Regions from separate parts of the Geodermatophilus sp. URMC 65 genome, predicted to be linked through region 1. Evidence: riboswitches for the same ligand, from Rfam matches in the RefSeq annotation. Region 1 holds a riboswitch; each other region holds the start of a gene.

Region 1 (9,760 bases):
CCCGGCCCGGGTCAGCGTCTGCCAGAGCTCCCGCCCGCGCAGCCCGGTCTCCTCGGCCCACAGCGCGGTCAGGCCGGCGACGTGCGGCGTCGCCATGCTGGTGCCGCTGATCGTGTTGTAGCGGTCCGGCAGTGGCCAGGACGAGTACACGTCCACCTCGGGCGCGGCCAGGTCGACCTGCCCACCCGGGACGGGGCTGCTGCGGGCGGAGAACCGGGCGACCGCGGAGGCGGGGTCCAGCGCGCCGACGGCCAGGATCTCCGGGCTGTTGGCCGGCACCCCGACGAAGCCGACGTCCCCGTTCTCCCGATCGGCGTTGTTGCCCGCGGCCGCCACGATCAGCGACCCCTGGTCCAGGGCCCGCCGGCCCGCCGCCGTGTAGGCCGGGCTGGGCTCGACGACGTCGGCGCCCAGCGACATCGAGATCACCTGGCACCCGTTGCGCACCGCCCAGGCGATGCCGGCGAGGATCTCGGCGTCGGTGCCCGAGCCCTCGTCGCTGAGCACCTTCCCGACGAAGACCTCCCCGTCCGAGGCGACGCCGTAGCCGCGGGACCCTCGCGGGGTGCGCGGGCCGCAGGCGGTGCCCACGCAGTGCGTGCCGTGACCGTGCACGTCCTGCGGCGACTGCCCGGCGACGAACGAGGTGGCGGTGACCGCGCGGCCGGCGAAGTCGGGGTGGTCGAGGTCGAAGCCGGTGTCGAGGTCGAAGCCGGTGTCGAGGACGGCCACCCGGATGCCGCGGCCGGTGCGCGGCGAGGCCGGCACCTCGGTGACCTGCAGGCCCCAGGTGTACTGGCAGGTGTCGGCGAAGGGCGGGATGGTGGGCTCGGCGGTGCCCCGGGCAGGTCGAGCAGCCGCCCGGTGAGGTCGGTGACGGCGTCCCGGTACCCGGCGAGGTGGCCCTCGGGGACCTCCGGCAGCACGTGCTGGACCAGCTCGGGCGTCACCGCGAGCACCGACCCGTCCTCGGCCAGCCGCCGCGGGTCGACGGCGGCCACGGCCAGCCCGAGCCCGGGGAGGACGACCGCGTCGGCCTGCCGCAGCGCCCGCGCGTCGGCGTCCCGCGGCTCGGCGTCGCGGGAGTCGACGACGTCCGAGAGCCCGGCCAGCCGGCGCAGCGCGGCCGCGCCGTCCTCGTCCGGGTCGGCGAAGACCACCACGGAGCGGCCGGTCGTCGCCGCCCGCGAGGGGACACCGATCCGCGCCCGTCCCGGGTCACCTCCGGCCGTCGGTCGTCCGATCACGGCTGCCTCCTCGTCCGGTGTGGCCCGGCGGACGGCCCGGTGCCGGAGGTCATCGTGACCCACGCCATCCTGCCCGCACCCTCAGCAGCCAAGGCGCCGCTGACCTGCGCTCGGGACGCACCGTGCCGGTCTCAGTCACCGTGGGTCACTCCGGCTCGGGGTGTCCACCCGAACCCGTCCCGCCGTTTGTCACGACCAGGTCACGGACCTACCGTTCCGGCCGTCCGACCGGGTCGTCTCCGCCACTCCCCGTGGCGACCGGGCGGACGCCGCCGAACCCCGTACCGGCCCGTCTCGCCGGATCGGGGGCCGGGGACCCACCGCAGCACCGGGGTGAAGCGCCACCCGGCCGCCAGGCCGGGCAGCGCCGGGCGACTTCCCGCCCGAACCCGTCAGCTAACTCGGTAGGCGGCCGTGGAAGGAAGGACGAACCCGCCTCCATGGCGAGTGCCCTCACCCCTGCCCGCCGTGCGGTCCCCCGCATCGTGATCGGCCTGATCGCCGTCGGCAGCCTCACCCTCGCGACCGTCCCCGCCGCCGCCAGTCCCGAGGACCCGGAGACCTCCGCCGAGGCTGCCGCCCTCGTCTCCGAGCGGGCCCACGACCTCGAGGTCGTCGCCGAGCAGTTCAACGAGGCGCGCGAGCAGCTGCGCGCCAGCCAGGACGCCGCCGCGCAGGCCGCCCGGGACGTCGCCGCCGCCGAGGCCACCCTGGCCGCGGCACGCGAGCAGGTCCGCAGCGTCGCCCGCGGCGCCTGGACCGGCGACCGACTGACCACGCTCTCGGCGATGCTCACCGCCGACTCCCCCGACGAGCTGCTGGACCGGGTCGGCACGCTCCAGGCGATCGCCGACCACACCAACGGCGTCCTCGGCGGCGCCGTGCAGGCCACGGACAGCGCCGCCGCGGCGCGCAGCGCGGCCGAGCGCACGCAGGCCGAGGCGGCCGCGCTGCTCGACCGGGTCGCCGCCCAGCAGGCCGACCTCGACCGGCAGGTCGCCACCTTCCAGGCCGTGTACGACCGGTTGGCGGCCGAGGAGCAGCGGGCCGCCCGCGAGGCCGCCGAGCGGCACGCCGCCGAGGAGACCTCGGCGGAGGCGCCCACCCCGGGGCCGTCGGAGGGCTCCTCCGGCGAGACCGCGCCCGCCGCAGCCCCGGCGCCCGCGCCGTGGGTCGCGGCGGCCGGCGGCGCCGCGCGGACCGCCGTGGACACCGCCCTGGCCCAGCTCGGCGAGCCCTACGTGTGGGCCGCCGCCGGGCCGGACGCCTTCGACTGCTCGGGCCTGGTGCAGTACGCCTACGCCGCCGCAGGCGTGCGCCTGCCGCACTCCAGCACGATGCAGTCGCAGCTGGGGACGCCGGTGTCGCGGTCGCAGCTGCAGCCCGGCGACCTGGTGTTCTTCTACAGCCCGGTCAGCCACGTCGGCATCTACGTGGGTGACGGGCAGATGGTGCACGCCTCGACCTACGGCCAGCCGGTCAAGGTCGCCCCCATCGACGCGATGGGCGGCTACAACAGCGCCCGCCGGATCGGCTGACCCCCTCCGCGACCACGGCGCGGTGACCACCCCCGAGCGGGATCCGGTGGTCACGGCGCCGTGCCCCCGCTCCCCCGGGTCGAGCACCGGTTGACCGCCGACGAGCCCGCGAGGTGCAGTACCTCCCGAGGTGCAGTACCCCCGCGGGGGCTCCACCCCTGCTTCCTCCTGTGAGCAGGGGTGGAGCCTCCGCGGAAGGCGTCCGGCAGCCGTGCCTCGGGACGCGGTCCGCGTCGGTGGGCACGGTCCGGCGCCGGACGAGCACGGCACCGATCAGGTGCCGCCGGCCGACTCGCCCGCGCCGGTCACCCCGACCCCGTCAACCGCTGCGAACGCCGCCGTCAGTGGCCGCGGAACGCCTCCGCGAGCCACCACGACGGCTCGTCCGCGGCCACCTTGGCGTCGACGAGCAGGGGCATGTCCCGGGAACCGGCCACCCACTCGGCCACCCCGGCCAGGTCCCCGGGCGCCCGCACGGTGACCGCCGTGAACCCGTGGCCGCGGGCGAGCGCGGCGAAGTCGGTCTCCGGGAAGCGGACGGTGTCCAGGGGGTGCCCGTCGGGGCCGAAGTGGTGCACCTCGGCCCCGTACGCCGCGTCGTCGTAGACGACGACCACCATGGGCAGGCCCAGCCGGACGACGGTCTCCAGCTCCGACGCCCCCATCAGCGCGCCGCCGTCGCCCAGCGCGGCCACCGGCAGCCGGTCGGGCCGGGCCAGCGCGGCGCCGATCCCCGTCGCCAGCCCGAGCCCGACGGACTGGAAGGCCTGGGTGAAGCAGAAGCCGAACTCGTCGGGGACGTCGAGGAACACGCTCGGCCAGCCCATGAAGTTGCCCGAGTCGACGGCGACCACCCGCTCGGCCGGCAGCAGGTCGTCCAGCGCGATGGTCAGCGTGCGGGGGTCGATCCGGTCCGGCCCACCCGAGGGCGTGAACGGCACGTCGCGCCAGCGCACCCGCGCGGCGATCGCCGTCCGCAGCTCCGGGCTGCGGTAACCCGGGGCGGCCTCGTCGCCGAACGCGGCCGCCGCGGCCTCCGCCGTCCGCCGGACGTCGCCGACCACGCCCACGGCGACGTCGCGGTGGGCGCCGATCGCGGACGGGTCGTCGTCGACCTGCGCGACCACCGCGCCCTCGGCGACCAGCCGGCCGTGCCGCATCGTCCACATGTTCAGCGCGCACCCCCAGCCGACCACCAGGTCGGCGCCGCCGATGAGCTCGGCGGCCAGCGGGGACGCGAAGCCGCCGGAGACGTCCAGCGACCAGGGACTGCCGCGGAACAGGCCCCGGGCCACCGCCGAGGTGGCCAGCAGCGCGCCGCACCGGTCGGCCAGCGTCTCCAGCGCCACACGGGCACCGGGTCCGCGGGCACCGCGGCCGGCCACGAACACCGGGCGCCGGGCGGACCGCAGGGCGGTCACCAGGCGGTCGACCTCCGCGGCACCGGGCACCGCGGGGAGCGGCGCCGGGACCTCCGGCGGGCGCGCCAGCAGCGCCAGCTCCGCGGCCTGGACGTCCAGCGGGAGGTTGAGCAGCACCGTGCGCCGGCCGTGGACGGCCGTGCCGACGGCGGCGGCCACCTGGTCCAGTGCCCCCGCTGCCGAGGAGATCCGCATCGGGACAGCGCCGACGGCGGTGGCCAGCGCAGCCTGGTCGACGGCGAAGTTCGACCGCGGCGACGTGGCCTCGGCGGCCAGCACGACCAGCGGCGTCCGGCTCTTCGCCGCCTCGGTGATCCCGGTGAGCGCGTTGGTGAGCCCGCAGCCCTGGTGCAGCGTGAGTGCGGTCGGGTGGCCGCTCATCCGGGCGTGCGCGTCGGCGATCGTCGCCGCGCCGCCCTCGTGCCGCGCGGCCACGAACCGGGCGCCTGCAGCGACCATGGCGTTGGTGACGGCGAAGTTGCCCGAGCCGACGACGCCGACGACCGTGTCGACGCCACAACCGACCAGCGCGGTCCCGACCGCCTCCGCGACGGTGGTGATCCGACCCGTCCCCGCCCGAGCCACCCCCAGCCGCTTCATCCCCGCTCGACCAGAGCCAGCACCCGGGCCGGGGAACCCGAGCCGGAGACGATCGGCAGCGGCGCGGTCACGAGCACCGCCCCGGTCGGCGGCAGCAGCGCCAGGTTCTGCAGCTGGGTGAGCCCGTACTTGCCACTGCCCATGAGCGCGGCGTGGCAGGGGAACGGCGGGTCGAAGGAGTGCGCCGTGCCGGCGTCGGTGCCGACCGTCTCGACCCCCAGCCCGAACACCGGCGCCTCCTCGGCCAGCCAGCGGGCGCACTCGGGCGAAAGGCCGGGCGTGTGCGGGCCGGTGTCGTCGGCGTTGAGGAACTGCTCCTGCGACGCGCTGCGGGCGTCCCACCCGGTGCGGTAGAGCAGCCACCCGTCCTCGGGCAGCGGGCCGTGCTCGGCCTCCCACGCCCGGACGTGGTCGACCTCGAGCAGGAAGTCCGGGTCAGCCGCCGCCTCGGCGGAGAAGTCCAGGACGGCGGCCGGGGCGACCAGCCGGGCGGCCGGGACGGAGGCGACGTCGTCGCCGTGGGCACCGGTGACCCAGTGGTTGGGCGCGTCGAAGTGCGTGCCGGTGTGCTCACCGGTCCGGAAGTTGTTCCAGTACCAGGCCGGGCCGCGGTCGTCGTACCGGCTGAGCTCCTCCAGTTCGAAGCGCGCGGTCTGCGCGAACTGGGGCGGGAGCGCGATGACCGGCGTCTCCGCCGACAGCGGGGCGGTGAGGTCCACGACCTCGATGCCCCCTCCGGTCAGTGCGGCGGCGAACGCGGACAGGGTCGACATGGGCGGGTCCTCCACGGGCTCGGGGTGCGGCCCGCCGAGCATGCCGCACGCCCAGGTCAGCGGGCCGCGACGGGGGCACGGGTCACGTGCCGCCCTGCGCCATGTCGTCCTGGGCATGGCAGCGGACGGCGACGATCGCGACGTCGTCGTCCGGCCGGTGCCCGACGATCCGCTCGAGGAGCGCGTCGCACAGCCGGTCCACCGGGACCGCCCCCAGCTCGCGGACCGCGGCCACCAGCCGGTCGGTGCCCTCGTCGATGCCGGTGCGGCCCTGCTCGACCAGCCCGTCGGTGTAGAAGAGCAGCGTGTCGCCGGCGCCGACCTCGGCCACCGCGTCGCTCCGGGGGCGGGTCGACTCGGCGCCGAGCAGCGTCTGCGGCCCGCTCGCCAGCAGCTCCACCCGGCCGTCGCCGTGCAGGAGCAGTGGCGGCAGGTGCCCGGCCGAGGACCAGCGCAGCACCCGCCGCCCGCTGCCGGCCAGCTCCGGCGGTTGCTCGAGGCGGGCGATCAGCGCGGTGGCCAGGGTGCCGATCCGCAGGCCGGTGAGCGCGGCGTCCACCCGGGCCAGCACCCGGGCCGGTTCCTCGTTCCGGTCGTAGGCGATGCCGCGCAGGATGCTGCGCACCTGCCCCATCGCCGCGGCCGCGTCGACGTTGTGGCCGACGACGTCGCCGATCACCAGCAGCGTCGCGCCGTCGGGCTGCTGGAAGGCGTCGTACCAGTCGCCGCCGACGTGCAGCGTGCTCGACGCCGGCAGGTAGCGGACGGCGATCTCCAGGTCGTCGGGCTGCGGCGGCGGGGTGAGCAGGCTGCGCTGCAGGGTCTCGGCGACGGCGAGCTGGCGGCCGTAGAGCCGGGCGTTGTCGATGGCCAGCGAGGCGCGACGGGCCACCTCCACCGCCGTGGCGATCTCCATCTCGCTGTGCGGCGGCCGGGCCGACCCGTTGACCAGCCCGAGGACGCCGAAGGTCTCCGCACGCGCCCGCAGCGGGACGACGGTGATCGAGCCGGCGTCCAGCCGCTCCCAGGCCGCGCGGACCTCCTCGCTGCCGCCGAACGCCGGCTCCACCATCGCCGGGTCGATGACCGGCAGGTGGATGGGCTCGCCGGTGAGCAGCGCGGTCGCCAGCGGGTTGTCCTCGACGGCGCTGCGCACCCGCTTGCTGAGGTACAGGTCGAGGTCCGCTGCCAGGGCCGGGTCGCGGTGCGCCCAGCCCTCGTCGGCGGAGACGCCGTCGTCCCGGGTCACGCTGACGATGGCCCAGTCGCACAGCCGGGGGACGACGAGGTCGATGAGCGTGGCCACCGACTCGCGCGGGTCCAGGGTGCTGACCATCGACTCGCTCACCTCGGCGAGGTAGCGCAGCCGCTCGTTCTCGGCCGCCCCAGCGGCGGGGCCGGCCGTGCCCTCGGGCACCGGGCCGGTGCTGGGCCGCAGCGAGACGTGCAGCCGGTCGCCGGCCCGCTGCGCGGTGGCGTCGAGCCAGCGGCCGGCCGGCGGGTAGAAGCCACGCCAGGTCACCCGGCCGCCGACGCTGCGCGCGTGCAGGAGGAAGCTGTGGAAGATCGTGCCGGCGAGCTCGGGCAGCGCGATCCAGATGTTGCGGCCGGTCAGCTCCTCGCGCCGGCGGTCGAGCAGGTCGGCCGTGGCCTGGTCGACCGAGACCAGCGTCCAGTCGCCGTCGAACACCGCGACGCCGGGCACCTGCAGGTCTGCCCTCGGGGACGCCGGGATCGCCGCGGACGCTGCCGCCTCGCTCACGTCGCCCCCCGCCTCCGGTCGTCGCAACCGCCGTTGACGGAGGGAATCTACGCCAGCGCCGCCGCCGTCCCGGGAGCGGCCGAGGCGGTCAGCCGAGGCGCTCCTCGAGGTGCACGGTGACCTCCTCGCCGGCCTCCTTGCCGATGGCCCGGCGGACGTCCGCGGCCACCGGCAGCTTGTGCGTGCCGTCGCCGAGGGCCATGAAGGAGCTGCGGAACGGGTGGCCGTCGATGGACCCGCGGACCTTGACCAGGCCGCGGGTCCCGAAGAACTCCGCGGAACCGGGCATCTGCACGTAGGTCCAGCCTCCGGGCGCGGAGCTGCGGACCAGGGGCGCGGTGAACGCGGTGTCCAGCGGGGTGGTGGGCATCGTCGCCGTCCTCTCCTCGGGTGTGCCTGCTCAGACAGTGCGGGGAGCCGGAACTCATCGGGCCGCCCTGCCCGGCCCCCGCGGCCGGGGAAGGATGTCCAGGTGCACGTGGAGACCCTGTTGCTGCTGGTCCTCGGCGCCGTCGCCCTCATCGTCGCCGTGCGCTGGGTGGCCGACCGGACCGGTCTGCCGGCTGCGGCGCTGCTGACGCTGACCGGCATCGCCTACGCCTACCTGCCCGGGCCGAACGTCGACCTCGACCCGGAGCTGGTGCTCACGCTGGTGCTGCCGCCGCTGCTCTACAGCGCCGCGCTGGACAGCTCGCTGACGGCGATCCGCAACAACCTGCGCACCGTGGTCAGCCTCTCGGTCCTCCTCGTGACGGCCACCGCCCTGCTCATCGGCGTCGGCTTCGCGCTCTTCGTCGGCGGGGCGACGCTGGCGGCCGGTATCGCGCTCGGCGCCGCGGTGGCGCCCCCGGACCCCGTCGCGGCCCTCGCCGTCGGGCGCCGGGTGGGCCTGCCGCCGCGGCTGGTCACGCTCGTCCAGGGCGAGGGCCTGCTCAACGACGCGACCGCGCTGACCATCCTGTCGGTCGCGGTCACCGCCGCTGTGGGCGACGGGTTCTCCACCCCGGCGGCCCTCGGCCGGTTCGTCGTGGTCGCGGCCGGTGGCGTCGCCGTCGGGGTGTTCGTCGCGCACGCCGTGCGGCCGCTGCGCCGGGTCCGGCGCGATCCGCTGTCGTCGAACGCGATCTCCCTCGCCACGCCGTTCGTCGCCTACCTGCTGGCCGAGACGGTGCACGTCTCCGGGGTGCTGGCCGTCGTCGTCGCCGGGCTCGTCATCGGGCACAACAACCCGAGCTGGGCGTCGGGCGCCAGCCGGCTGCAGACCGAGGCGGTCTGGCGGCTGGTCGACTTCCTCCTCGAGGGCGTCGTCTTCCTGCTCATCGGCCAGCAGCTGCCCGCGGTGATCAGCGGACTCGGCCATTACGACACCAGCACGGTCGTCACCGCGGCGTCGATCACCGTCGGCGCCGTCCTGCTGCTGCGGCCGCTGTGGCTGTGGCTCACCGAGCACCTGCCGCAGGCGTTGCACACCCGGCTGGGCGGCGAGGACGTCGCCGGCGACGACGGTGACCCGCGGACGGCGCTGCTGCGGCTCAGCGGACGGGAGATCGTCGTCCTCAGCTGGGCGGGAACCCGCGGCGTGATCAGCCTGGCGGCGATCTTCACCCTGCCGCTGACGACGGAGACCGGGGCGCCGTTCCCCGACCGCGACCTGCTGCTCTTCTGCGCGTTCCTGGCCGTGCTGGTCACCCTCGTCGGGCAGGGGCTCACCTTCGCGCCGCTGGTGCGCGCGCTGGGCCTGCGCGCCGACGAGGCCGACCAGGCGCGGCTGCGCAACGAGGCGCGGGCGGCGTCGGTGGAGGCCGGGCTGCGGCGGCTGGACGAGCTGGCCGCCGAGCAGCACGACCACGTCGACGACGACGCCATCGAGGTGATCCGCTCCCAGCTGCAGGGCCGGCTGGACCGCTACCGGCGGCGGCTGGACATGCTGCAGGGCGTCGAGGGTGGCGAGGTGCCGATGTCCCCGGAGTACGAGGCGGCCCTGCGGGTGCGCCGTGCGGTGCTCGACGCCGAGCGGGAGGAGCTGCTGCACTGGCGCGACGTGGGCCGGCTGCCCGACGAGGGGCTGCGCCGGCTCGAGCGCGAGCTCGACCACGAGGAGGGCCGATTGCCGGCCCGCGGCTGAGGCCGCTCCTCCCTAGGCGACCGGCAACCCGGCCAGCCCCGCTACGAGGCCCAGCAGCGCGCACACGCCGAGGGTCCGCAGCACCGACCAGCGCAGCCGGAACAGCAGCACCGCCGCGAGCAGCGCGATCGCCAGCGGCACCGGCCGCAGGGTCGCCGGGTCGGGCAGCGCCAGGTGCAGCGGCCCGCGGTCGACGTCGACGGTCCCGGAGAACAGCGTGTGGACGGCGAAGTAGACGCCCAGGTTGGCGATCACGCCGACCACCGCCGCGGTGATCCCGGTCAGCGCCGACGA
Region 2 (9,760 bases), 97 kb from region 1:
GCCGTGCAGGCGCACGTAGACGAAGGGCGCGGTCGCCCGCAGCACGCACGGCAGGCCGGCGCCGCTCATCACGCAGTACGCCGCGCCGTGCCGCTCGAGCAGGGCGTACACCGCCTCGTCGTGCCAGCTGGGGTGGCGGAACTCCACCGCGACCCGCATCCAGTCCGGCAGCAGGCCGAGGAAGAAGTCGAGCCGGGCGTCGTCCCGGGCCTGGGTGGGCGGCAGCTGCACCAGCAGGACGGCGCGCCGGTCCCCCAGCTCATGCCAGCACGCGGTGAGCCGGCCGACCCAGGTCTCGGGGGCGTACAGCCGCTTGGCGTGGGTCAGCCCGCGCGGCGCCTTGACCGAGAGCTGGAAGCCCGGAGGCAGTCGGCGGCGCCAGGAGGCGAAGGTCGCCGTGCGCGGCCAGCGGTAGAAGCTCGCGTTGAGCTCGACGGTGCCGAAGCGCTGGACGTAGTGCGCCAGCCGGTCCCGCGGCGGGGTGCCCGGCGGGTAGAGGACGCCGTCCCAGTGGTCGTAGCTCCAGCCCGACGTCCCGACGTGCACCGTGCCGTTCAGGGCAGCCGCCAGACCGTCGTGCGGCGCAGCCCTGGCCCCTCGGTCTCCGGGATCTCGTACACGGCGACGGACTCGAGCCGGTCGTGCGGCAGGTAGGGGCGGCCGGGGTCGCCGACGTAGACCTCGAGGCCGCGGGCGCGGGCCCGGTCGAGGAAGGGCAGCACCCGCTCGGTCATCTCCCGGTCGTAGCAGACGTCGCCGGCCAGGACGACGTCGATGCCGACCGGGTCCCGGCTGAGAACGTCGCCGGTGACGCTGATCCCGCCGATGCCGTTGAGGCCGGCGTTGACGCCGACCGCCGTGCGGCTGAACGGGTCGACGTCGCTGGCCAGCACCGGCTGGGCGCCGGCGAGGCGCGCGGCCAGCGCCACCAGCCCGCTGCCCGAGCCGAGGTCGAGGACGGCCCGCCCGGCCACCACCGACGGGCTGTCGAGCACGAAGCGGGCCAGCGCCTGCCCACCGGGCCAGGCGGCGGCCCAGAACGGCGGGGTCTCCCCCGCCCCGCCGTCCGCGGCCTCCATCGCCTCCCACAGCGCGACGACGTCGTCGGCGACGTGCAGCCGGACCTCCGGCACGCAGGAGGGCCGCCGCACCTGGGTGTGCGCGCGGACGAAGGCGGACGGGACGGCGCGGACGGTCACGCCCCGAGTCCACCACGCGCCCTCACCTGGCACCGCCCGCCTGGGAGCATCCGCCCGTGCTCGTCGCCCGATCGGTCGCCCTGTTCCTCGCCGCCGCCGTGCTCGAGATCGGCGGCGCCTGGCTGGTCTGGCAGGGCGTGCGGGAGCACCGCGGCTGGCTGTGGATCGGCCTCAGGGTGGTGGCCCTGGGCGGCTACGGCTTCGTCGCGACGCTGCAGCCGGACGCCGCCTTCGGCCGGATCCTGGCCGCCTACGGCGGTGTCTTCGTCGCCGGGAGCCTGGCCTGGGGCATGGCGCTGGACGGCTACCGGCCGGACCGCTTCGACGTCCTCGGGGTGCTGATCTGCCTCGTCGGGGTCGCTGTGATCATGTACGCCCCGCGGACCCCCTGAGCGGACAGGAGCACGTGGTGTCCCGAGCCGACGAGGACGTCGTCCGCCGCTGGGTGGAGGAGATGGTCGACCAGGGCGACCTCGACGTGGCCGAGGAGATCTTCTCCCTCTCCCTCGCGGCCTCCGCCAAATGGTGGGTCGAGCCGTTCCGGGCCTCGTTCCCCGACGTGCACGTGGAGGTGGTCACGCTCGTCGCCGAGGACGACCCAGTCGCCGGGCGTTTCCGCTGCTCGGGGACCCACACCGGCGCCTGGATCGGTCACCCACCGACCGGTCGCCGCTTCGAGGACGTCGACGAGGTCTATTTCTTCCGCGTCCACGACGGCCGCATCGTCGAGATGTGGGGCCTCGAGGACACCGCGGAGCGCCTCCGCCAGCTCGGCCTGACCTGACGACCGAGGGCCGCTCCCTGGGATGGGGCGCCCTCGGCACGTGACGCCTCGCGGCTTCGACCACGTCGACTGCCGCCTCCCGGCATCCCGACACTGGGTGCCTGCTCGTCTCCCCCACGGGGTCACGGCGCGCCGAGGAGCGCGCGTGGCGGGTGCGGGATGTGACCGGGGGCTCGGCAGGGGCTTGACCCCGGGATGCACCCGGTGGAGCGTGCCCGTCCTCCCGGGCTCCCCGGGAGTGCTCGGGTCAGGAACGGCCTGGAGGTGCCGAGGTGGCCGTCTACGTCTACCGCTGCACCGCACACGGCCTCACCGAGGTCACCCGCGCCATGGGCACGGCCGACGCGGGGGTGCCGTGCCCGGCCTGCGGTCTGCAGGCGGCACGGGTCTACACCGCGCCGCGGCTCTCGCTCGGGTCCCCGGCCCGGCGGGCGCTCATCGACCGCACCGAACGAACGCGCGACGAACCGGACGTCGTGTCCGCTCCGCCACCCCGGGCGGGAGCAGCGGCGGTGGCGCGGAACCCGGCCCTGCGACGACTGCCACGCCCCTGAAGGCAGCCGTTCCCGGACGGTCCACCCCAGACACCGAGAGAACGCCTGATCGACCCCACGAGGAGGGGAGCGACATGGGCAGCGTCGGGTTGCTGTACGTCGGAGCGGTCCTGGTCGTCAACGGTCTGATGCTGCTGGGGCGGGTCGACGCCCGAGCGGCCGCCCCGCTGAACTTCTTCGTCGGCGGGCTGCAGGTGATCACGCCGACGTACCTGATCTTCACGTCCGGCGGGGACACCGACACGATCCTCGCCGCCTCCGGCCTCTACCTCTTCGGCTTCACGTACCTCTACGTGGGGTTCAACCTCCTCGGCGGCCTGGACGGCACCGGGCTCGGGTGGTTCTCCGCGTTCGTCGCGGCGTGCGCCGTCGTGTACGCCGGCCTCAACTTCGGCCGCTTCGACGACCCCGCCTTCGGAGTCATCTGGCTGTACTGGGCGGTGCTGTGGGGGCTGTTCTTCCTGGTGCTGGGACTGAAGCGAGAGGAGCTGACCCGGTTCACCGGGGCCATCGCCGTCGTCGCCGGCGTCATCACCTGCGCCGTCCCCGCGTTCATGCTGCTCGTCGGCGTGTGGGCACCCAACACGAGGACGGCGGCGATCGTGCTCGCCGCCCTCTGCCTGCTGTCGCTGGGCCTCTACGGCCCGCTGCGGCAACCGCGGGTGACCCCGGCGACGGCTCCCGCACCGGAACTGCGGGAGGGCGAGTCCCCCCAGCAGGTCGCTGCTGCCGGGGCCGCGGCGCCGTCCACGCGGATGCACGGCAACGTCGCCGCGACCGAGGAGCAAACCGCGCGAGGAACGACCGACGTCCCGACGGACCGCGGGCGGTGATGCCGGCGCCCTTCGACTCCCGCCGTCGCCGCTCGGACCACTCAGACCTGGAGGTCAGCCATGCCGGACGTCGTGTTCCCGCTCGACTCCACGAAACCGTTCACCGAGCAGAAGTACGTGGGCCACAACAGGTGGCATCCGGACATCCCGGCCGAGGTCAGCGTCCGCCCCGGGCAGACCTTCCGGGTGCACTGCCGGGAGTGGTTCGACGGGGCCATCCACAACGACGACTCGGCCGACGACGTCCGCGACGCACCGCTGCCGACGGTGCACCGGCTCAGCGGGCCCATCGCGGTCGAGGGAGCGGAGCCGGGGGACCTCCTGATCGTCGACATCCTCGACCTCGGGCCCATCCCCCAGGAGGACTCCGGCCCGCTGGCCGGCCAGGGCTGGGGCTACACCGGCATCTTCGCCAAGCAGAACGGCGGTGGCTTCCTCACCGACCAGTTCCCCGACGCGTACAAGGTCATCTGGGACTTCTCCGGGCAGCGGGCGACGTCCCGGCACATCCCCGGGGTGTCCTTCACCGGCATCACCCACCCCGGTCTGATGGGGACGGCGCCCTCGGCGGACCTGCTGGCCCGGTGGAACCGGCGGGAGGGCGCGCTGATCGCGACCGATCCCGACCGGGTGCCGCCGCTGGCACTGCCCCCGCTGCCGGACGAGGCGATCCTCGGCCGGCTGGAGGGTGAGGAGTTCGACCGGGTCGCCGCGGAGGCCGCCCGCACCGCGCCACCGCGGGAGAACGGCGGCAACCAGGACATCAAGAACTTCACGCGGGGGACCCGGGTCTTCTACCCGGTCTTCGTGCCGGACGCGAAGCTGTCGATGGGTGACCTGCACTTCTCCCAGGGCGACGGGGAGATCACCTTCTGCGGCGCCATCGAGATGGGCGGCTTCATCGACCTCCACGTCGACCTCATCAAAGGCGGCATGGAGGCCTACGGAGTGGGCGAGAACGCCATCTTCATGCCGGGCAACGTCGACCCGCGGTACGAGCGGTGGCTGGCCTTCTCCGGCACCTCGGTGACCCTGGACGACGAGCAGCGCTACCTGGACTCGCACCTGTCGTACCAGCGGGCCTGCCTGCACGCCATCGACTACCTGACCACGTTCGGCTACACGCCCGAGCAGGCCTACATGATCCTCGGGGCCGCGCCGATCGAGGGCCGGCTGTCCGGGGTGGTCGACATCCCCAACTCCTGCTCAACCGTCTACATCCCGACCGCGATCTTCGACGTCGACGTCACCCCCTCGGTGTCGGGTCCGACCCGGATCGACCCCGGGATGGGCGTTCCCCGCTCCACCTACTGACGGACCGCGGTACCGGGGCGCCTCGTGGCGCCCCGGCACCGGGGTGGTCCTCCCGAAGTCGGCCCGACCACCCCCGCACCACCGGCGCACGGGCACGCCCGTCGCCGGGTCTCCCTTCCCGCACCGCACCCGAGGAGTTCCCGTGCCCGAGGTCATCTTCGAGATCAACCGCGACCTGAGCGTGCCGATGGCCCAGCAGGCGGTCCCCGGACACAACCGCTGGCACCCCGACATCCCGCCGGCCAACACGGTCCGCCCCGGCGCCACCTACCGGATCGAGTGCAAGGACTGGACCGACGACCAGGTCCGCAACAGCGACGACGCCGAAGACATCCGCACCATGAACCTCGACCCCTGCCACGTCCTCAGCGGCCCCTTCGCGATCGAGGGACTGGAGCCCGGAGACCTACTGGTGGTCGACATCGTCGACATGGGGCCGTTCGACGTCCAGCCATGGGGCTACACGGGCATCTTCGCCAAGGAGAACGGGGGCGGTTTCCTCACCGACTACTCCCCGGGAGCGTCCAAGGCGATCTGGGACCTCGACGGCATCTGGACCACCAGCCGGCACGTCCCGGGTGTGCGCTTCATCGGCAACTCCCACCCCGGGTTGTTCGGCTGCGCTCCCTCCGCGGAACTGCTCGCCGAGTGGAACCGCCGCGAGCAGGCCCTCATCGACCAGAACCCCGACCGGGTGACCGGGGACATCCCCGCACACGGCGGTGAGACACCCGGTGCGCCGCAGGTCCCGGCGCTGGCCCTCCCGCCGCAGCCGAAGGACGCGCTCCTCGGCCGGCTGAGCGGCTCGGACCTCGAACGGGCCGCCGCCGAGGCCTGCCGCACGATCCCGCCCCGGGAGCACGGGGGGAACGTGGACATCAAGGACCTGGGCGTCGGGAGCCGGGTCTACATGCCGGTCTTCGTACCCGGTGGGCTGTTCTCCATCGGCGACCTCCACTTCGCGCAGGGCGACGGGGAGATCACCTTCTGCGGCGCCATCGAGATGCCCGGCTTCATCGACCTGCACTTCGACGTCATCAAGGGCGGGATGGAGCGGTACAAGACCGACATGCCGTTCTTCAAGCCCGGCCGGGTCGGCCCCAACTACTCGGAGTACCTGACCTTCGAGGGCATCAGCGTGGAGGACGGCCGGAACTACTACATGAACGCCACGGTCGCCTACCGCCGGGCCTGCCTCAACGCCATCAACTACCTGATGCCGGCGATGGACTGGACCTTCGAGCAGGCGTACCTGTTCCTCGGGGCGGCGCCGATCGACGGCCGCATCGGCGGCGTGGTGGACATCCCCAACAGCGCGGTCTCGCTCAGCATCCCGTTGTCCATCTTCGACCGGAGCCTCCTGCCGGAGGGTGCCGGCGGAGGCCGCGAGCTGGTCGCGGACTGACCGATCCCCGGGCCGGGGCGGCGGCCCGCCGCCGCCCCGGCCCCCCGCCACCGGCAGGAGACACCCGTGCCCCTCTACGAGTTCCGCTGTCCGCAGTGCGGCCCGTTCGACCTGCGACGCGACATGCAGGACGTCGCCGACTCCGCGGTCTGTCCCTCCTGCGACCAACCCGCCCAGCGGGTCTACACCGTCTCAGGCGGCAGGCCCTGGCAAGGGCCGCTGCGCGACGCCGGGAAGGCCGACCACGCGCGCGTCGAGCGGGCGCGCAGCGGCGAACCGGTGATCACCGGCCCTCCGTCCGGGCGCCGGTTCGCCCGACGGAGCGGCCACCACCACTGAAGACGACCGAGGGCTGCCCCCGCGGTGCGGGGACAGCCCTCGGCGGCCCTCATGCAGGGTCCCGCCGCGAGCTCGCGAGTGGCGGGGGCAGGAGGCGGCCCCGTCCCGGGTCCCCCCCGAGCCTGCGAGGGGTGGGGAGGACGGGGTCCTTCTCAGTACCAGCCGGTGGACTGCGAGTGCGCCCAGGCGCCGCAGGGGCTGCCGTAGCGGCTGTCGATGTAGATCAGGCCCGCGTCGATCTGGCGGTAGCCATCCGACGTCTTGGCGATGCCGGTGCTGGCCCAGGTCGAGTTCAGGAACTGCGGGATGCCGTAGGCGGTGCTGGTGGGGTTCTGCGCATTGGGGTTCCAGCCGCTCTCCTTGCCCCACAGGTTCTCCAGACAGCTGAACTGCTGGGCGCTGCCGACCTTGCTCATCGCGTACTCCTTGAAGGAGCCGCGCGGCGCGGCGGACGACGAGCTGCTGGCGGCCGGGGCTGGCGCAGCGGCGGCGGGCTTCTCGGCGGCCGCGCGGGCGGCCTGCTCGGCGGCAGCCTTGTCGGCCGCGGCCTTCTCGGCGGCCGCGCGCTCCGCGGCCTCGCGGGCGGCCTGCTCGGCGGCGGCCTTCTCGGCGGCCTGGCGGTCCAGCTCGGCCTGCTCGGCGGCGGCCTGGACCTGCGCGGCCTGCGCCTCGGCGGCCTGGCGCTCGCTGCGGGAGGCGGCGAGGTCCTGCAGCGCGGCCAGCTCGGTGGCGGCCGGGGCGGCGAGCGGCTGCTGCGCCGACTCCTCGGTGATGCCGAGCTGCTCGGCGACGCTCATCGAGGCGGTGACCGTCTCGGCCTCGGCCTCGGGGGCCGGCTGCGCGCCGACGACGGTGTTGACCACGATCGCGCCGGCGGCCGCGGTGGCCAGCAGGATCGCCGGACGGCGGCCGCTTGCGGGCAGCCGCAGGCGGCGCCGGGCGGTCCGGTTGGCGGGGGCGTCGGTGGCCGGGACGGCCGGGAACTGCTTGGTGTCCATCAGGTGGGGGTGCTCCGTGGCGGGAGGGCGCGCGGGGTGGTCCTCATGGCAGGGGACAGCCCGGTGCGGCGCGGTCTACGGGGACGCCGGCGGATCGGGGGTGCCGGCGGGCGCGGTCTGGTGCCGGGTCAGCTGCCCGGGGAAGAGGCGCGGAGCGCGCGTGGCCGGGTCGACCGGCGAGCCGCGAGGGCCCGGGGGCGGGGCATGCGGAGTGCTCCGTTCTTCCGTGAGCCGCCTACCGAGTTAGCTGACGGGTTCGGGCGGGAAGCAGCCCTACCGGCCCGCGTTTCGTGCACGCGGGCGGGATTCACCCCAGTACTGCGGTGGGTCCCCGGCTCGCGCCCGCTGGTGGCGGACACGACTCGGCGGCGTCCGGTCAGGCTCCCCGAGCGGGGACGAGACGACCGACCGGACGGAAGCCACCGTAAGCGGCGTTACCGTCCCGTGACAATGCCGGGGACCACATGTGTGACGCGAGTGACGTCGCCGTGCGGCGCCCGCCCTCCCTCCGGGGGAGCCGGCCGAGGGGAATACCACGGGACCGGATGCGTTGCACCGGCCGGTAGTTGCACTCTCAACCAACGGAGACCGACATGCAGTTCGGCGTCTTCTCGGTCAGCGACATCACGACCGATCCCACCACCGGCCGCACGCCCAGCGAGGCGGAGCGGATCCAGGCGATCGTCACCATCGCGAAGAAGGCCGAGGAGGTCGGGCTCGACGTCTTCGCCCTGGGCGAGCACCACAACCCGCCGTTCTTCTCCTCCTCGCCGACGACGACGCTGGCCTACATCGCCGCGCAGACGTCGCGGCTGCAGCTGTCGACGGCGACCACGCTGATCACCACGAACGACCCGGTGAAGATCGCCGAGGACTACGCGATGCTGCAGCACCTGGCCGGCGGCCGGGTGGACCTGATGATGGGCCGCGGCAACACCGGCCCGGTGTACCCGTGGTTCGGGCAGGACATCCGCAACGGCCTGCCGCTGGCGGTGGAGAACTACGCGCTGCTGCGCCGGCTGTGGGACGAGGAGGTCGTCGACTGGTCGGGGCAGTTCCGCACGCCGCTGCAGGGCTTCACCTCCACCCCGCGGCCGCTGGACGGCGTCCCGCCGTTCGTCTGGCACGGCTCGATCCGCTCCCCGCAGATCGCCGAGCAAGCCGCCTACTACGGCGACGGCTTCTTCTCCAACCACATCTTCTGGCCGGCCGAGCACACCGCCCGGATGGTCGAGTTCTACCGCCGCCGCTTCGAGCACCACGGTCACGGCAGCGCCGACCAGGCGATCGTCGGGCTCGGCGGGCAGGTGTTCATGCGGAAGAGCAGCCAGGACGCCGTCCGGGAGTTCCGCCCGTACTTCGACAACGCGCCGGTCTACGGCCACGGCCCGTCGCTGGAGGACTTCTCCCGCGAGACGCCGCTGACCGTCGGCTCCCCGCAGCAGGTCATCGAGCGGACCCTCGGCTTCCGCGACTACGTCGGTGACTACCAGCGGCAGCTGTTCCTCATCGACCACGCCGGCCTGCCGCTGAAGACGGTGCTGGAGCAGCTGGACATGCTGGGCGAGGAGGTCGTGCCGGTGCTGCGCCGCGAGTTCGCTGCGCTCAAGCCGGCGCACGTGCCCGACGCCCCGACCCACGCCTCGCTGGTGGCGGCCCGGCAGGCGTCCCTCGAGGAGGTCTCCGCATGACCACCCGCACCCTGGCCGTCGTGAGCGCCGGGCTGTCGACCCCGTCGTCGACCCGGCTGCTGGCCGACCGGCTCACCGCCGCGACCGTCGCCGCCCTGCGCGAGCGGGGCGACGACGCGACGGTGGAGGTCGTCGAGCTCCGTACGCACGCCCGCGACCTGGCCGACGACCTGGTCACCGGCTTCGCCAACGAGTCGCTGCGCGCGGCGATCGACACGGTCACCGGCGCCGACGGGCTCATCGCGGTGACGCCGGTGTTCTCGGCGTCCTACAGCGGGCTGTTCAAGACGTTCTTCGACGTCCTGGACAAGGACTCCCTCACCGGGACGCCGGTGCTGCTCGGCGCCACCGCGGGCACCGCTCGGCACTCGCTGGTGATCGAGCACGCGATGCGGCCGCTGTTCGCCTACCTCCGCGCCATCCCGGCGCCCACCGGCGTCTTCGCCGCGCCGGAGGACTGGGCCGGTGCCGGTGGCGTGGACGCCGAGCTGGCCCGGCGGATCGACCGCGCCGCCGGTGAGCTGGCCGACCTGGTCGCCGGCCGGCCGGCCGTCAAGAGGCCGGTGGACCCATTCGCCGACGTGCCCTCCTTCGAGGAGCTGCTCCGCGGCCACTGAGGCCCGCACTCCCCCGCGATCACGGC
Region 3 (9,760 bases), 1.2 Mb from region 1:
CGGGTCGGCAGCGCCTGGTCCAGCCACCAGCGCAGCGCACCGGGCAGGCCGACCAGCGCGGTGCCCGACTCCAGCGGGCCGGCGTCGACGACCACCGTGTCGGCCTCGTCGTCGGCGGCGGCGCGGGCCAGCCGGGCGAGCAGGGCCAGCTCCGCTGCCCCCGGCAGGGGCACCACCGAGGTGGGCGGTGGCGGCGTCAGGCCCGGGACGGCGTCCAGCGCGTCCCCGGCCGACGTCCACAGCGACTCGGCCGCCGCCAGCGGCGAGACCGCCGTGACAGCCAGGCCGCGGACGTCGTCGAGCCCGGCCGGCCGCGGGCCGGGCCGAGTGAGCAGCAGGGTGCGGGTGCCGTCGGCGGCGGCGCGGACGGCGGTGGCCGCCGCGAGGGTCGAGGTACCGGCCCCACCGGGGCCGGTGAGGAGGAGCGTGCGCACCGGCGGCCTAGCCCTCCACGCGCTTCTTCAGCTCCTTGAGGGCCGTGTCGAGGATGACCTTCTCGGCCTTGCGCTTGATCATCCCCAGCATCGGGATGGAGAGGTCGATCGCGATCGCGTACGTGACGTCGGTGGTGCCCGGCGCGGTCTCGCTGAGGGTGTACGAGCCCTCCTGCCGCTTCTGCATCTGGCCCTGCACCAGGTGCCAGGACACCCGCCGGTCGTCGTCCCAGGTGTACTCGAGGACGTAGTCGTCCTTCACCGCTCCGGCGTCGAGGACGAAGTGCACGCGGCGGCCCCGGCCGTCCGGCCCGGTCTCCAGGACGTCGACCTGCTTGGCCGCGGCGACCCACTCCGGGTACGACGGGAAGTCGGCGATGACCGCCATGACGTCGGCCGGCGGGGCCGCGACCGTGATCGACTGGGTGGACTGGTCGGCCATGCGGAGCAGGCTAACCGCTCGACCCCACCCGGGCGGGGTGCAACGGCAACTCTCCCTACTCACGGGTAGGGAGCACCGACTAGATTCGCCCGGGACGGCCCGCGACCTGGGTCCGGGCGACGGTGCCCGGACCGGGCGGGCAGGAGAGGACGAGGCGTGCGCGAGTTCAGCGTCCCCGCGACCACCGAGGTCGGCTCGGACGAGGCCCTGACCGACATGCTGGTCGAGAACGTCACCCGGCACGGCGACGAGGTCGGCCTGCGGCGCCGGGTCGACGGCCGGTGGGTCGACGTGACGTGGCGGCAGTTCGGCGAGGAGGTCCGCGGCGTCGCCAAGGGCCTGGTCGCCGCGGGGGTCGCTGCCGGGGACCGGGTCGCCCTCCAGGCCAAGACGCGCTACGAGTGGACGGTCCTCGACTACGCCATCTGGACCGCCGGCGGCGTCGTCGTCCCGGTGTACGAGACCTCCAGCGCCGACCAGGTCGCCTGGATCCTGTCCGACTCCGGCGCCACCGCGGCCGTCGTGGAGCGCGACGAGCACGCGTCGGCCGTCGAGTCGGTCCGCGACCAGGCACCCGCCCTCAAGGCCGTGTACGTCATCGACGACGACGCGATCGGCACGCTCACCGTCGCCGGCCAGGACGTGCCCGACAGCGAGCTCGACGCCCGCCGGGCGACGCTGCACGCCGACAGCCTGGCCACGCTCATCTACACCAGCGGCACCACCGGTCGGCCCAAGGGCTGCGAGCTGACGCACCGCAACTTCCTCTTCGAGATCGGCAACGGCATCACGCTGCTCGACCGGTACATCAACGCGCAGAGCTCGCTGCTGCTGTTCATCCCGCTGGCCCACGTGCTCGCCCGGGTGCTGCAGATCGGTGCGATCAGGAACCGCACGGTCATCGGCCACACCCCGGACGTGAAGAACCTGGTCGAGGACCTCGGCCAGTTCAAGCCGACCTTCGTGCTCGCCGTCCCCCGGGTGTTCGAGAAGGTCTACAACTCCGCCAAGGCCAAGGCGGAGGGCGACGGCAAGGGCAAGGTCTTCGACCGGGCCGCGCAGGTGGCCATCGACTGGTCCCGCGCGCAGGACACCGGCGGCCCCGGCCTCGCGCTGCGCGCCCAGCACGCGCTGTTCGACCGGCTCGTCTACGGCAAGCTGCGCGCGGCGCTCGGCGGCCGCTGCCTGGGCGCCATCTCCGGCGGCGCCCCGCTGGGCGAGCGGCTCGGCCACTTCTTCCGCGGCATCGGCGTTCCCGTCTTCGAGGGCTACGGCCTGACCGAGACCACCGCCGCCGCCTCGGTCAACCACGACGACGCGCTGCGCATCGGCACCGTCGGCCGGCCGCTGCCCGGCGTCGCGTTCGCCATCGCCGACGACGGCGAGATCCTCGTCCGCGGCGGCATCGTGATGCGCGGCTACTGGCAGAACGACAGGGCCACCGAGGAGGCCATCGACGCCGACGGCTGGTTCCACACCGGTGACCTCGGCGAGATCGACGCCGACGGCTTCGTCAGGATCACCGGGCGCAAGAAGGAGATCCTGGTGACCGCGGGCGGCAAGAACGTCGCCCCCGCCGTCCTGGAGGACCGGCTGCGCGCCCACCGCCTGGTCAGCCAGTGCATCGTCGTCGGCGACCAGCGGCCCTTCATCGCCGCACTCGTCACCCTCGACGAGGAGGCGCTGCCGCTGTGGCTGGCGGCCAAGGGCAAGGACCCCGGCCTCACCGCCGCCCAGCTCACCGAGGACCCCGACGTGCTCGCCGAGCTCGCCGCAGCGGTCGAGGACGCCAACAGGGCGGTGTCCCACGCCGAGGCGATCAAGAAGTTCCGCGTGCTCGGCACCGACTTCACCGAGGACAACGGGATGCTCACGCCGAGCCTGAAGCTCAAGCGCTCGGTGGTGCTCAAGGAGTTCGACGACGAGGTCGAGGGCCTCTACCGGAAGGACCCCGCCCCCCGTCCCTCGCACGCGTAGAGCGGGGCCGTCAGCCGTCGGGGTCGAGCAGGGCGGCGAAGGTGCCGGCGATCGTCGTCCACGACCACCGCTGCTCGACCCACGCCCGGCCGGCCGCGCCCATCCGGCGGGCGCGCTGCGGGTCGTCGAGCAGGCCGGTGAGGACGGCGGCCACGGACTCCGGGGAACGCGGGTCGCCCACCACGTGCCCGGTGACGCCCTCCCGCACCGTCTCCGGCGCGCCGCCGGAGGTGCCGGCCACCACGGGCCGGCCGCAGGCGGCTGCCTCCAGGTAGACCATGCCCAGGCCCTCGACGTCCAGCCCACCGCGGCGGGTGCGGCAGGGCATGGCGAACACGTCGCCTGCCGCGTAGTGCTCGGGCAGCTGCTCCGGTGGCACCGGCCCGGTGAGGACGACGGAGCGCTCCAGCCCGCGTGCGGCGACCTCCCGGCGCAGGCGGTCCTCCAGCGGGCCGCCGCCGACGAGCAGCAGCCGCGCGTCGGGGTGCCGCGCGAGCACCCGTGGCCACGCCGCGACCAGCACGTCCTGGCCCTTGCGCGGCACCAGACGTGAGACGCAGGCGACGACGGGTGCGCTGCCCAGCTGGTGGCGCGCCCGCACCGCCGCCCCGTCGGCGTCCGGGGTGAAGCGGTCGACGTCCACGCCGGGCGAGAGCTGCGCCATCCGGGTGACCCCGCCCAGCGCCGGCGCCAGCCGGGCACGCGTGTAGTCGCTGATGTAGGTCAGCACGTCGAGCCCGGCGGCGATCCGCCGCATCAACTGCCGCGCGCCGGGCAGCGCGACCCAGCCGGTCTCGTGACCGTGCGTGGCGCCGACCAGGCGGCGCACCCCGGCGTCCCGCAGGGCCGGGGCGAGCAACCCCAGCGGGGCCGCGGCGCCGAAGAAGGCGGTGTCGCAGCCGTGCCGGCGGGCCAACCCGGCCGCCGCGCGGGCCACTCCGGGTGTGGGCAGCAGCATGCCGGTCGGGTGGCGGACCACCTCGTAGGGCAGCGCGGCGTCGTGGGCCTCCCACCCGGGGAACCGGGAGGCGAGCACGACCAGCGACCCCGGCGGGCGGCGGGCCAGCAGTGCGGCGACGAAGGTCTGGATGCCGCCCTGGCGTGGCGGGAAGTCGTTGGTGACGACCAGCGTCCTCACCCGGCGTCCTCCAGCCGCTGCCAGTCCTCCGCGAAGGCGATCCGCTGCGCGCCGGTCGGGTGCGAACCGAAGAACCACTGCCAGGCCGCGGGCGGGTCCGGGTCGCTGAGGTTGGTGGCGGCCAGCGCGCGCTGCATCGCGATGAACGCCCCGGCGTCCCCGGTGAGGTCGAGCGCGCGCAGGTCGGCGCGCGCCTCGACCTGCCGCGACACCAGGTTCTGCACCGGCGTGCTCACCAGCCCGCCCACCGACAGCAGGAGCAGGACCAGGGGGACGACGGCCGGGTCCGCAGGCGACTGCGCGCCCCCGCGGCGCAGCAGCGGCGTCCAGGACAGCAGCCAGCCCGACAGCGCCACCGCGGCCGCTGTCCCCAGCGCCCCGACCAGGGTGCCGGTGAGCACGTCGCCGTGGACGACGTGGCCGAGTTCGTGCGCCACGATCGACTCGACCTCCTCGTCGGACAGCTGCTCGAGCGTCGTGTCGTAGAGGACGATGCGGCGGGTCGACCCGAAGCCGGAGACGTAGGCGTTGAGCGCCGTGGTCCGCCGGGAGGCGTCGGAGACGAGCACGTCCTGCACCGGGGTGCCGTTCGCCTCTGCCAGGTCGAGCAGCTCGGTGCGCAGCTCACCGGGGGGCAGCGGCTCGAAGCGGTTGAACGCCGGCTCGATGACCAGCGGGTAGAGGAACGACCCGACGACGACGAAGCCGGCCGCCACCGCCGCGGCCCACGCCCACCAGGTGCGCGGCGCCCGCCGCACCAGCCAGAGGAAGGCCGCCAGCGCGAGGGCGGTGAGGACCGCGCTGATGGCGGTCGAAACCGCGACGTCACGCAGCCACAGCCCCCAGCTGCGGATCGAGATGCCGTACCGGTGGCGGACCACCTCGGCATACGCCGACACCGGCAGCGTGGCCAGCCGGCCGAGGAGCACCACGGCCGCCGTGCCCAGCAGCGCCTGGGCGACCCACCCGCCGCCGACCGGTCGCGCCACGGCCCGCACCAGCCGCGCCCCCAGCGGGGTCAGCCCCAGGACGGCGGAGACGGCCAGGCCGAGCAGCAACGAGGTCAGCGAGGCCGGGCGCAGCGCCCCGGCGAAGGCCTCGGTCCGGGTGAGGAGTTCCGGGGGCAGGACCGACGCCGGGTCGACGGGCGTACGCCCACCCGACGGCTCGGGCAGCAGCGTCCACGGCGGGACCACGACGAGGACGACGACGAGCGCGGCGCCGAGCACGCCCGCGACCAGGAGCGCGACGCGAGCACCTGCCCGGCCTGCCCCGCTCACCAGGCCGATCCTAGGCGAGCCACCGGTACCGGCCCCGGACCCGCACTCGTCCGGCCCCTGCTCGGGCTGGCGAGGTCGAGGGGGTCCCGCTGGCCCCGTCCAGGGGCCCGCCCCCAGCCTGCGAGGGGGTGGGGAGGACGGGGTCCTTCAGGCGATGCGGCGCATCGCGGTGATGCCGCCCATCGAGTCGACGCTCACGACCTCCACCGGCTGGCCCGACGTCGAGGCGTGCACCATCTGGCCGTTGCCGATGTACATCGCCACGTGGCTGACGGGGCTGTAGTAGGAGATCAGGTCGCCCGGCCGCAGCTCGGACCGGGACACCGCGAGCCCATCGTCGCCTGCATCCGCGACGAGTGCGGCAGGCTGGTGCCGGCCGCGGCGTACGCGTACTGGGTCAGCCCCGAGCAGTCGAAGGCGTCCGGCCCGCCGGCGCCCCCCGCACGTACGGGTCCCCGACCTGCGCCAGGGCGGTGTCGACGGCGGCCTGCGTGGCGCCGGTGGCCGCGGCGGCCGGCGCGGCGGCGACCGGCTGGCCGGCGTGCGCGGCCACGACCTCCTGCTGCTGCGGCGCCGACAGGGCGTCGTACTGCGCCTGGTGGTCGGCGATGTCCGCCTCGAGCCGGGCCTGGCGGGCGGTGACGTCGTCGAGCGTGCGCTGGGCGGCGGTCTGCGCGGCGCCCGCGTCGGCGTGGGCCTGCTCGGCCGCGGCGGCGGACGCGGCGACCTCGCCGAGCACGTCGCTGGTGTGGCCGGCGACGACGTCGAGGGTCGCCAGCTGCGAGACGAACTCCTCTGCCGACCCGCTGGTCATCAGCAGGTCCAGCTCGGACATGCCGTCGCCGAGGTGAAGGCGGCGCGGGCGACCTGGCGGATCCGATCGTCGAGCGCGTCGAGCTGCGACTGGGCCTCGGCGACCGCCTGGTCGGCGCTCCGGACGGCGGCCTGCTGGTGCGTCAGCGTCTCGCCCGCCTCGTTGACCTGCTCGGTGACGACGTCGAGCTCGTGCGCGGCCTGGGCGACCAGCTGCGCGGCCTGCGCGGCGCTCGTGGCGTCCCCGGGTCCGCGACGGCGGTGCCCGGCAGCAGCGTCAGGGCGAGTGTGGCGGTGGCGCCCAGGACCAGTCCGCGGGCGATCCCGCGCGAGACGGTGGGCCGGCGGAACGCGACCGGGAGGTCGGGGTGGAACTGATCGACGGCATGCCCCAGGGCAGGGCGGGGGTCGCCACGGGCGGCGGCTCTCCGTTCTTCCTCAGCGACCGCCTACCGAGTTAGCTGACGGGTTCGGGCTGGGAAGAAGGCGCCCCATCTCTGCGCCCCGGCGGACCAGCGCGCGGGAGAACTCACCCCGGTGCTGCGGTGGGTCCCCGGTCCCCCCTCGGCGCCGGTGCGGCGCGTCGGGCGATTCGGCGGTGACCGGCCGAGGTCACCCTCGTGGGGGGTGACGACCACCCGGCCGGACCGGCCCACGGTCCGGGGGTTGTCGAAGAAGTGACGAACGGGGGTGCCGGGGACTGTGGGATCGTGTTCCTCCTGGTCGGCGACGTGCCGTCCGTCGCGCCCGGCTCGCGCGGACACCGGAGCACCCCGCTCACCCGGTGCGCCGCTGCGACCCCTGACCGCCGCCCCGCCGCTGCGGCGCGGCCCGCCGTGCCGGGGCCGGGCGGACCGAGTGCTGGTGGCGCAGCGGCGGTACCAGACCGGCGTCGGCCAGCACCTGGACGGCGCGCCGCTCGACCTCGTCGAACTCCACGACCACCCCCGGCGGCAGCACGACGACGTCCTCGGCGGACAGCCGGTCGTCCCGCCGCCCGGCCATCGGCACGACCGTGGGGTCGGCGCCCTGCCAGCCCGGTGGCGCCCCCAGCAGCACGGTGACGACGCAGTTGCCGCAGCCGGTACCGCGGGCGGTGCAGGTGTCGCAGTCGATGTACACGGTCCACTCCTCTGCTCTCCGACCCTCGTCGCGGGAGCCGTCCGTGGCCCCGGTCGATCCGGGCAGGACGCTAGGAGCGGGCACCGACAGTTCCGGCTCAGGCGCCGGCGTACTCCCAGTGCCAGGGTTCCTCGCGGCCGTTGCCCGGGTCGGCCCAGCGCGGGTGGAGGAAGCCGAAGCGGCCCGCGTTGGCCAGCATCCAGGCGTACTCCGGCGTCCCGAACCGCTCGACGCCACCGCAGAGGTCGACGGCCAGCCCCCAGCCGTGGTCGCTGGTGCCCGGCACCGCGGCCAGCGCCGGTTTCTCGCCGTACAGCTGCACCTGGCCGGCGTAGCTCCGGTAGGAGTCGGTGAGGCACAGCGGCGTCCCGAAGGCACCGGCGAAGGCGCTGCTCATCGCCTGGTAGGCCGCTGCCGCGTCGCAGCGCAGCACGTGGCCGGCGACCCCCAGCGGGCACATCGCGCTGAGCGGGATCAGCCCGTTCGGGAAGCCGCCCCACGCCCGCCCTCCGGACGTCTCGGGCGGGTACCGCACGTCGCCGCACTCGACCGGCAGCGCCCCGCCGGACGGTCCGGTCGCGGGGACGGCCGCGCGTCGCCCGAGGCTGGGCCGCCCGGCACCCAGCACCCGGTCGGCCGCCGGACGGCCGACCACCACGGCGCCGGCGCGGGCGTCGGCCGCCAGCACCGTCCGCCCGTCGAGGGCGATGCCCACGTTGGCCGGACCGGACCGCCCGGCACCGAGGAAGACCAGGTCTCCCGGGAGGACGTCGGCCGGGTCGACCGGCGTGGTCCCCGCGAAGAGCCCCGCCTGGTCGTCCGGGAGGTCGATGCCCACCGAGGCGTAGACGGCGTGCACCAGCGATCCGCAGGACCACGCGTCCGGCCCCGCCGCCCCGGGGACGTAGGGCAACCCCAGAGCGTCCACCGCTGCGCTGACCGCGGCGACCGCCTCGGCGGAGGGGACGACCAGGGCATCCGACGCGCCGGGCAGCCGGGCCACCCCGGCCTGCACTCCACCGCCGGACGCCGGCACCGGCACCAGCCCGTCGGGCAGGCCCGCCGCCGGGTCGCGCAGCGCCGCGGCCGACGGCGGCGCGACGCCGGCCGCGGCCAGCTCGCCGAGGTACCCGTGCCAGTCGGCCGCCGCCTGCCGGCCGGCTGCCCGCTGCTCCTCCCGCTGCCGACCCAGCTGCCGGTCGACGGCGGCGACGGCGGCCTCCAGGTCCCGGCTCGCCGCGGCCGCGGCCGCCTCCAGCTCGGCGGTCTCGGTCGTGAGCTCCGCAGCCCGCGCACGGGCGGTCTCCCGCGTCCGCTCCGCCTCCGTCCGCCGCGCCGCCGCCTCCTGCCGTCGACGCTCCGCCGCGGCTACCACCGCGGCCGCGTGCCGCTCGACCGCGTCGAGCAGGCCCCCCGCGGCGACGACGTCCCCCGGACCACCACCGGACAGCAGCACCGACAGCGGCGTGACCTCGCCTGCGTCCCGGTACACCGCCGAGGCGTGCCGGGCCACCTCGGCCCGGGCCCGAGCCAGCTCGGCGTCCGCCGCGACGATGTCGGCCTCCGCCTGCGCCGCGGCCGCCTCGGCAGCGGCGAGCGCCTCCCGGGCCGCGACGACCCGGGACTGCCGCTCCTGGAGGTCGGCCTGCACGTCGGCAGCGCGCCGCTGCAGCTCGTCGAGCTCGGGGCTGTCCAGGAGGCTGGCGGTCGCGACGGCCGGGCCCGTCGGGTCGGCTCCCGCGGGCGCGGCCGGCAGCAGCACGACGGCCAGCGCGACGACGCCCACGGACAGGGACGCCGCCGCGCGGCGGCTGGGGCGCCACCGGGAGAGCGGGTGCATGGACCACCTCTGCGAGTCGGGACCGCAGCGGTCCGGTGACGAGATGGTCTCGGGGGCCACGCGGGCGCGCCAGGGGACGGCGCACCGCTCCCCCCGGACGGGCGAGGTCCTCCCCCGCCCTCCCCGTTCCCCGGCGCGCGTCCCCGGGACTGTCAGAGCCCCGACCTACCGTCCGCCCCGTGCGCCCTTCCCCCGCCCGGCCGGTGCCGCTCTCCCCCGCCCGCCTCGCCGGGACGGCGGCCCGCGCCGCCGCCGGGCTGCCGCGCTACGAGCAGGCCACGATCGACGAGCTCGGCACCCCGCTGGCGGAGGTCACCTTCGTCGTGGTCGACCTGGAGACCACGGGCGGCTCACCGAAGGACAGCGCGATCACCGAGATCGGAGCGGTCAAGGTGCGCGGCGGGGAGGTGCTCGGTGAGTTCCAGACCCTCGTCGACCCCGGCTGCGAGATCCCGCCCTACATCAGCGTGCTCACCGGGATCACCTCGACGATGGTCGCCGCGGCCCCGCGCATCGGCGCCGTCCTGCCGCACTTCCTCGAGTTCGCCCGCGGCGCGGTGCTGGTCGCCCACAACGCGCCCTTCGACCTCGGCTTCCTCCGGGCCGCCTGCGCCGAGAACGGCATCCCGTGGCCGGCCGCGGCCTCGGTCGACACGGCCGTCCTCGCCCGCCGGCTGCTCAGCCGCGACGAGGTCCCCAACTGCAAGCTGGCCA

What was found. Region 1 has a riboswitch for cyclic di-AMP ahead of ACWIX7_RS23515 (C40 family peptidase). Riboswitches for the same ligand answer to the same signal wherever they lie in the genome.
Region 2: linked by a shared signal. The riboswitch ahead of ACWIX7_RS22990 (aggregation-promoting factor C-terminal-like domain-containing protein) and the one ahead of ACWIX7_RS23515 (C40 family peptidase) in region 1 are both predicted to bind cyclic di-AMP.
Region 3: linked by a shared signal. The riboswitch ahead of ACWIX7_RS01655 (hypothetical protein) and the one ahead of ACWIX7_RS23515 (C40 family peptidase) in region 1 are both predicted to bind cyclic di-AMP.

The regions. Positions count from the first base shown of each region.
Region 1 is NZ_CP199954.1:4,848,905-4,858,664, reverse strand. Features, by position in the region: gene ACWIX7_RS23520 (S8 family serine peptidase) at 1-768, opposite strand, end outside; cyclic di-AMP (ydaO/yuaA leader) riboswitch at 1,533-1,673, shown strand; gene ACWIX7_RS23515 (C40 family peptidase) at 1,688-2,785, shown strand; gene ACWIX7_RS23510 (thiamine pyrophosphate-binding protein) at 3,127-4,806, opposite strand; gene ACWIX7_RS23505 (cyclase family protein) at 4,803-5,579, opposite strand; gene ACWIX7_RS23500 (PP2C family protein-serine/threonine phosphatase) at 5,662-7,341, opposite strand; gene ACWIX7_RS23495 (DUF1905 domain-containing protein) at 7,430-7,711, opposite strand; gene ACWIX7_RS23490 (Na+/H+ antiporter) at 7,814-9,466, shown strand; gene chrA (chromate efflux transporter) at 9,479-9,760, opposite strand, start outside.
Region 2 is NZ_CP199954.1:4,751,739-4,761,498, reverse strand. Features, by position in the region: gene ACWIX7_RS23035 (DUF72 domain-containing protein) at 1-546, opposite strand, end outside; gene ACWIX7_RS23030 (class I SAM-dependent methyltransferase) at 555-1,199, opposite strand; gene ACWIX7_RS23025 (YnfA family protein) at 1,256-1,591, shown strand; gene ACWIX7_RS23020 (ester cyclase) at 1,609-1,983, shown strand; gene ACWIX7_RS23015 (FmdB family zinc ribbon protein) at 2,256-2,537, shown strand; gene ACWIX7_RS23010 (AmiS/UreI family transporter) at 2,612-3,370, shown strand; gene fmdA (formamidase) at 3,431-4,684, shown strand; gene fmdA (formamidase) at 4,827-6,089, shown strand; gene ACWIX7_RS22995 (FmdB family zinc ribbon protein) at 6,156-6,428, shown strand; gene ACWIX7_RS22990 (aggregation-promoting factor C-terminal-like domain-containing protein) at 6,581-7,426, opposite strand; cyclic di-AMP (ydaO/yuaA leader) riboswitch at 7,644-7,804, opposite strand; gene ACWIX7_RS22985 (LLM class flavin-dependent oxidoreductase) at 8,020-9,117, shown strand; gene ACWIX7_RS22980 (FMN reductase) at 9,114-9,734, shown strand.
Region 3 is NZ_CP199954.1:352,701-362,460, forward strand. Features, by position in the region: gene ACWIX7_RS01625 (ArsA-related P-loop ATPase) at 1-434, opposite strand, end outside; gene ACWIX7_RS01630 (SRPBCC family protein) at 442-876, opposite strand; gene ACWIX7_RS01635 (AMP-dependent synthetase/ligase) at 1,033-2,853, shown strand; gene ACWIX7_RS01640 (glycosyltransferase family 4 protein) at 2,864-3,991, opposite strand; gene ACWIX7_RS01645 (M48 family metallopeptidase) at 3,988-5,271, opposite strand; partial or broken gene ACWIX7_RS01650 (C40 family peptidase) at 5,419-5,672, opposite strand; gene ACWIX7_RS01655 (hypothetical protein) at 5,669-6,106, opposite strand; cyclic di-AMP (ydaO/yuaA leader) riboswitch at 6,516-6,675, opposite strand; gene ACWIX7_RS01660 (hypothetical protein) at 6,862-7,206, opposite strand; gene ACWIX7_RS01665 (D-alanyl-D-alanine carboxypeptidase family protein) at 7,304-9,046, opposite strand; gene ACWIX7_RS01670 (DEDD exonuclease domain-containing protein) at 9,226-9,760, shown strand, end outside.